3 regions of the Kribbella sp. NPDC043289 genome follow, and region 1 is predicted to be linked to each of the others. Evidence: riboswitches for the same ligand, from Rfam matches in the RefSeq annotation. Region 1 holds a riboswitch; each other region holds the start of a gene.
The links. Region 1 has a riboswitch for glycine ahead of gcvT (glycine cleavage system aminomethyltransferase GcvT). Riboswitches for the same ligand answer to the same signal wherever they lie in the genome.
Positions count from the first base shown of each region.

Region 2: another riboswitch for glycine. It lies ahead of gcvP (aminomethyl-transferring glycine dehydrogenase); the one in region 1 lies ahead of gcvT (glycine cleavage system aminomethyltransferase GcvT).
Region 3: another riboswitch for glycine. It lies ahead of AC0662_RS32745 (L-serine ammonia-lyase); the one in region 1 lies ahead of gcvT (glycine cleavage system aminomethyltransferase GcvT).

Region 1 is NZ_JBWKCB010000002.1:355,186-357,442, forward strand. Features, by position in the region: gene gcvT (glycine cleavage system aminomethyltransferase GcvT) at 1-902, opposite strand, end outside; glycine riboswitch at 955-1,054, opposite strand; glycine riboswitch at 1,055-1,152, opposite strand; gene AC0662_RS13545 (aspartate/glutamate racemase family protein) at 1,385-2,026, shown strand; gene AC0662_RS13550 (hypothetical protein) at 2,061-2,252, opposite strand.
Region 2 is NZ_JBWKCB010000001.1:2,218,282-2,220,538, reverse strand. Features, by position in the region: gene AC0662_RS10530 (MerR family transcriptional regulator) at 1-142, shown strand, start outside; gene AC0662_RS10525 (dihydrodipicolinate synthase family protein) at 166-1,059, shown strand; glycine riboswitch at 1,075-1,162, shown strand; gene gcvP (aminomethyl-transferring glycine dehydrogenase) at 1,247-2,257, shown strand, end outside.
Region 3 is NZ_JBWKCB010000006.1:422,665-424,921, forward strand. Features, by position in the region: gene AC0662_RS32745 (L-serine ammonia-lyase) at 1-1,015, opposite strand, end outside; glycine riboswitch at 1,095-1,187, opposite strand; gene AC0662_RS32750 (DUF3817 domain-containing protein) at 1,185-1,538, opposite strand; gene AC0662_RS32755 (alpha/beta fold hydrolase) at 1,636-2,257, shown strand, end outside.

The DNA.
Region 1 (2,257 bases):
ACGGCGTACCCGGCTCGTGGTGAGCGGCGCGAGTCGGACACCAGGCCGACCAGGATCTGCGTGGAGCCGTCGTCGCGGCGCTGGGCGAGTGCGTCCCGGCCGACGAAACCGTTTTCTTTGCCGAAGGCGACGATCCGGCCGAGTCCGGCCTCGAACGGCGTGGTCGCGGTGCTCAGCTCCTGGCCGTACAGCGGCATCCCCGCTTCGAGCCGGAGCGTGTCCCGGCACGCGAGTCCGGCCGGTCGCGGCCCGCTGGGTACGGCGCTGATCGTGGTCCAGACCCGCTGCGCGTCCGTCGGGCGGCAGTAGATCTCGAAGCCGTCCTCGCCGGTGTACCCGGTGCGGGCGAGCAACACGTTGCGCCCGGCAACGGTGCCGGCGGTGATGGCGTAGTACTTCAGTTGCTGGACCGGGAGTTCCGTGAGCGTTCCGACAACGTTTTCCGAATCCGGACCCTGGACCGCGAGCAGCGCCCAGTCGTCGGACGTGTTCCGTAACTGGCAGTCGTACGACTTGGTGCGTTCCTGGAGCGCCGCGTGGACAGCCGGGACGTTGCCGGCGTTCGCGACGACCAGGAAGTGTTCGTCGGCGAGGCGGTAGACGACGAGGTCGTCGACGATGCCGCCGGACTCGGTGCAGAGCATCGAGTAGCGGGCGCGGCCGACGGCGATCTTCGAAGGGTGCCCGACGAGCGCGTAGTCGAGCGCATGGCCGGCCTGTGGACCGGTCAGTTCGAGCTCGCCCATGTGGCTGAGGTCGAACAAGCCGGACGTGGTGCGGACGGCGTGGTGCTCGGCGACGTCGGAGGTGTAGCGGACCGGCATGGACCAGCCCGCGAAGTCGGTGAAACTCGCGCCGAGCTCTTGGTGCACGGCGTACAGCGGCGTGTGTCGGGACACGATGAGGAGGCTCCCTGGCTTCCGGCGCCACGCAGTGGCACCACCGGTTGGGTGACCTCCCCGCTCTGTCATCGGTACCTGAGAGCTTCACCGCAGAGTGTGCGGCTTGCACCGTGGGTGCAGGACACGACGGTCCTGACTTTCCAGAGGTTGCCTCATCCGGAGCGGTGACTGGGCCTGAGAGTTTCTGGGGAGAGTTGCTCCTCCGGCGCCCCTGCCTTGGTCGGGCAGGGAACTCTTCCGCCCCGGTTCGAACGGCACGATGTGCAATTGTGCGACCGACCGTATGCCGGACCGCCACCCGAGGTCAAACGATCGCGAAACCCGTTCCGGAACGCGCCGGAAACGCTCGAGGAGGGTGTTTCCTGCGCGACACGCGTGGCGTTGACCCGGTGTTCTGAAACGTGTCAATCTTGGGTTCCGAAGCAGCGCCGTTGATGTCGCCACCACAGCGGTATCACGCATTGAAACGTGAGGATCGTCGGATGACGCGGATCGCTTTCCTGCACACCGGGGCCGTGGTGATCCCGACGTTCGCGACGCTGGCCGCGGAGCACCTGCCGGGCGTCGAGGTGCAGAACCTGCTCGACGACAAGATCGTCGCCGACCTCGGACGCGGTGCCGCGGCGGAGCAGGTCGCCCAGCGGCTGGCCGACCTCGGTGACGCGGCCGTCGCGGCCGGCGCGGAGGCCGTGCTCTTCACCTGCTCGTCGATCTCGCAGTACGCCGCTCCGCTCGCCGACCGCATCGGCGTACCGGTGTACCGCGTCGACGAGGCGATGGCGGACGAGGCGGTGCGTGCCGGAAAGCGTGTGACGGTGATCGCGACGCTGCCGACCACCGTCCAGCCGACGGCCGCGCTGCTGCGTGAGCGTGCGCAGCTCCTGGATCAGGACGTCGAGATCACTGAAGTTGTTGTGCCCGGCGCGTTCGAGGCTGCCGTTGCTGGAGATCGTGCCCGTCACGATGCGCTGGTTGCTGCTGCCATCCAGGCGGCCGATGGCGACGTGGTGGTGCTGGCGCAGGCATCCATGGCATCGGCGGCCGAAGGGCTGGACCTCTCCGTCCCGGTCCTCACCAGCCCCGACCGAGGGGTACGCCGGCTCGCGGAAACACTTGCGCACTGACCGGAAACGGTCCCGCGCTAGGAGAACGACGCTGTTAGCGGCGGCGGCTGACGAGGCGTTCGAGGGCTCCGTAGGCGCCTAGGCCGAGGAGGCCGACGGCCAGCAGGAAGAGCACCACCGCGACGGTGATGTTCGTCGGGCGCACCAGAAGGCCGGCGACGAACAGGATCAGCCCGGTGACGGCGAAGGACACGGCCAGGCGGCGGCTCATCGGCTCGAACATCACGAGGG
Region 2 (2,257 bases), on a different contig from region 1:
CCTCGGTGGCGTCTGGCGTGAGGTCGAGGGTTCGCTGTCCGAGCTGCCCACCGAGCGTGCCGACGGTCACGACGAGTCGGACGAGGACGGCCACGCGGGCGATGAGCTCGCCGCCCGCCGCCGCGCCCGCATGACCGGCTGACCCGGCCCTTTTCCGCCCTTCCTGTGCGCCCACTCACCGCCAACTCGCTGCGCGGTGTGTGGGCGACCTTGTTGTTACCGCTGACCGCGGACGACTCGATCGACTTCGCCCGCCTGGAGTCGCAAGCTCGGACTCTGGGCGCGACTGCTGTCGACGGGCTCTACGCGCACGGGACGGCGGGGGAGTTCCAGACCCTCACCGAGGACGAGTTCGACCAGGTCAGCACGATCCTGGCCGCGGCCGGCAAGCCGTTCCAGATCGGCGCCAGTCACCCGTCGGCGCAGCTCCAGCTTGCGCGCGTCCGGCGGGCGGCGACGCTGGAGCCGGGCGCGATCCAGATCATCGTCCCGGACTGGCTCCCGCTGAACCCGCGCGAGGTCCTCGACTTCCTGCACCGGACCGCTGACGCTGCCGCCGGTGTCCCGCTCGTGCTCTACAACCCGCCGCACGCGAAGACGCAGGTCGGTCCACGCCAGCTCGCCGACCTGGCCGCGGCGGTGCCGAGTCTCATCGGCCTGAAGACCGCCGGCGGTGACAAGGCGTGGTTCGACGAGGCAACGAAGTCCGGTCTGGCGATCTTCGTGCCCGGGCACTTCCTCGCGAGTATGTCGTCACTCGGTGCGCACGGTAGCTACTCCAACGTCGCGGCCCTCTCACCGAACGGTGCCGTGAAGTACGCGACAGACCTGGACGTCGAGCGTCGGATCGGCGAGTTCTTCGCGAAGCACGTCGTACCGCTGCAGAAGGCGGGGCTGGCCAACCCGGCGCTGGACAAGTTCCTGGCCGCGGTGGGGGACTGGGCCGACGTCGGTACCCGGGTGCGGTGGCCGATGGAATCGGCGACACCGGAGCAGGTCGCGGCCGCGCGGCCGGACGCCCGTCGACTGCTGCCCGAACTGTTCGACAATTCCTGGTAGCCTCGGGACAGCCGTACACAACACTCGGGAGAGACCCGTGTTCGGGCGCCGAAGGGGCAATTCCTCCCCGGAACCTCTCAGGCCCATGGACCGAGTGTCACAGGCGACTCTGAAGCGTACTGCCTGCACAGCAGGGTGTGACAGAGGGGGAGGCGACCGGAAGCACTGTCAGCAACGGAGCCTCTAGATGAACAACTCACCCCACCTCTCGGCGACTTTCGCCGACCGTCACATCGGTCCGCGCCCGGACGAGATCACGCGGATGGTCCAGCTTCTCGGGTACGACGACGTGGACGCGCTCGTCGACGCCGCGGTCCCCGCCTCGATCCGATCCGCCGAAGCGCTGCGACTGCCCGAACCGGCCTCCGAGGTCGACGCGCTCACCGAACTCCGCCAGCTCGCGGCCCGCAACAACGTCGCCACCTCGATGATCGGCCAGGGGTACTACGGCACCTTCACGCCGTCGGTGATCGTCCGCCGCCTGGTCGAGAACCCGGCCTGGTACACCGCGTACACGCCGTACCAGCCGGAGATCTCCCAGGGCCGGCTCGAGGCGCTGCTGAACTTCCAGACCGTGGTCTCCGACCTGACCGGTCTGCCGACCGCGAACGCGTCGCTGCTCGACGAGGGCACCGCCGCCGCCGAGGCGATGACGCTGGCGCACCGGTCGAACAAGAAGAGCAAGTCCGACCGTTTCCTGGTCGACGCGGACTGCTTCGCGCAGACCATCGCCGTCGTCCAGACCCGGGCCGAGGCGCTCGGCATCGAGGTCGTCGTCGCCGACACCACCGACGGTCTGCCCGAGGGTGACTTCTTCGGTCTCCTCGTGCAGTACCCGGGGTCCGACGGCGCGGTCCGCGACCTGAAGCCGCTGATCGAGGCGGCGCACGGGCGCGACACGTTGGTGGCCGTGGCCTCCGACCTGCTCGCGCTGACGTTGCTCGAGGCACCGGGTGAGGCCGGCGCCGACATCGTCATCGGTTCCTCCCAGCGCTTCGGCGTACCGCTGTTCTACGGTGGTCCGCACGCCGGCTTCATGTCGGTGCGGTCCGGTCTCGAGCGGTCGTTGCCCGGTCGCCTGGTCGGCGTCTCGGTCGACTCCGACGGCGCCCCGGCGTACCGGCTGGCGCTGCAGACCCGCGAGCAGCACATCCGCCGCGAGAAGGCGACGTCCAACATCTGTACGGCGCAGGTCCTG
Region 3 (2,257 bases), on a different contig from region 1:
CGGCGCCGGAGATCGACGCGTTCTCCTTGTACAGCACGCCGATCGCGCCGGCGGCCAGCAGGAACCGGACCGCTCCGTCGTCGGTCGACCCCGGCACGAACCGCCGGTAATAGTGCAGGACGGCGGGAATGATGCCGGCGGCACCGTTCGTCGGGGCGGTGACGATGCGGCCGCCGGACGCGTTCTGCTCGTTGACCGCCAGCGCGAACAGGTTCACCCAGTCCATCACCTTCAACGGATCGACGGACCAGGGGTCGGCATTCAGCCGGCGGTGCAGGGAGTGTGCGCGGCGCGGCACCTTCAGCCCGCCGGGCAGGATGCCCTCGGTCTCGCAGCCCTCACGGACACAGTCCTGCATGACCTGCCAGATGTGCAGCAGGCCGTCGCGGATCTCGTCCTCGGTGCGCCAGGCGAGCTCGTTCGCGAGCATCACCTCGCTGATCGTCAGCTGCGACTCCCGGCACCGGTCGAGCAACTCCGCGCCGGTGGTGAACGGGTACTTCAGCGGGGTGGTGTCCGGGACGATCCGGTCCCCGGCCGCGGCGGTCTCGTCGACCACGAAGCCACCACCGACCGAGTAGTAGGTGCGCTCCCGCAGTACGGCGCCGGTGGTGTCCCGGGCGACGAACATCATCCCGTTCGGGTGGTACGGCAGGGCCTTGCGGCGGTGCATCACCAGGTCGGTGTTCTCGTCGAACGCGATCTCGTGGGTCCCGGCCAGCAGGATCCGGCCGCGCTCGTGAATGGTCTCGACGCGGGCGTCGACCGAATGCGTGACGACGGTCTCCGGGTCGGCACCCTCGAGACCGAGCAGGACGGCCTTGTTGCTGCCGTGGCCGTGCCCGGTGGCGCCGAGCGAGCCGAACAGCTGCGCCTCGACGGTCGTCGTCGCGGCCAGCAGACCGTCGGCGGCGAGGCCGAGCGCGAACGTGCGGGCCGCTCGCATCGGTCCCACGGTGTGGGAACTCGACGGGCCGATCCCGATACTGAACAGGTCGAAGACGCTGATCGCCATTGTGTGGAGGTCCCTTCCGGTCGTCGTTGACCGAGTGGTGTCCTCCCCGCTCTGTCAGGCTGATGCCCTCCAGAGGTGCCTCGCCCGTACGGTGAAGGTGCCTGAGAGATTCTTGGGGAGAGTTGCTCCTACGGCGCCCGGATCAGGTCCGGGTCTCTCCCGCACGGGTTCATGCGGCTGTTGAGTTAGCTTCCGCTGTGGACGGTACGGCGGTCTCACGCCCGGCGTCAATCCGGCCCGTGCGCACTGCCCAGAGTTCGAAGAACCAGGTGAACAGCGGCGGAACACTGGCGGCAAGCGCGGCCAGCGTGACCGGCCAGGACCAGCGCAATGGGCCGCGGACCGCGAGCACGGTGATCACGTAGGCGACGAAGATGCCGCCGTGGATCGGGCCGAAGATCTTGACCCCGATCTCGTTGTCGGACAGCACGTACTTGAACAGCATCCCGATCAGCAGTCCGGTCCACGAGAGCGCCTCGGCGATCGCCACGACCCGGAACCACTGCGCATGTTTGGTACTCATCAATGCCCGACCCTAACAAGCCCCCCAAGCCGGGTTCGGGGTCCTGCGGGGCTGCTCCCCGATGCCGCAAGCAAGCGATTGCCGAAGGATCGTCGGCATGGTTCTCATCCAACGCGCCGTCATCGGCGCTGCACTCTTCGGCGTCGCGGCCGCCGGACTGCCAACACTGACAACACTGCCCGCAACCGCCGCACCACCGAGCACGGTGCAGTGGTCCGACTGCAAACCCGAGGGTAAGGACGATCCCGCCGCAGTGCAGGGCTCGCAGTGCGCGACGCTCCAGTTGCCGGTCGACTGGCGAAACCCCGGCGGTCCGACGTTCGACTTCGCGATCGCCCGCCGTACGGCGAAGACGCCCGGCGAGCGCGTCGGCGTCCTGGTGTTCGGGCCGGGTGGTCCCGGCGACTCCGGCGTCGACCGGATCAAGACCGGGATCAGCCGGTTCAGCACCGACCTGCAGGACCGCTTCGACATCGTCAGCTTCGACCCGCGCGGCGTGGCCCGCAGCAACCCGGTGAAGTGCTCGGCGGACCTCGTCGCGAAGCAACCCTCACCGATCATCAAGAGCGCGGCCGAGTTCAGTACGACGCTCACGTACAACCGCCAGCTCGCCACGGACTGTCGTGAACACACCGGCCCGGTCTACGACCACCTGGACACCTGGCAGACGGTCCGCGACGTGGACGCGGTCCGCCGGGCGCTCGGCGAGTCCACGATCT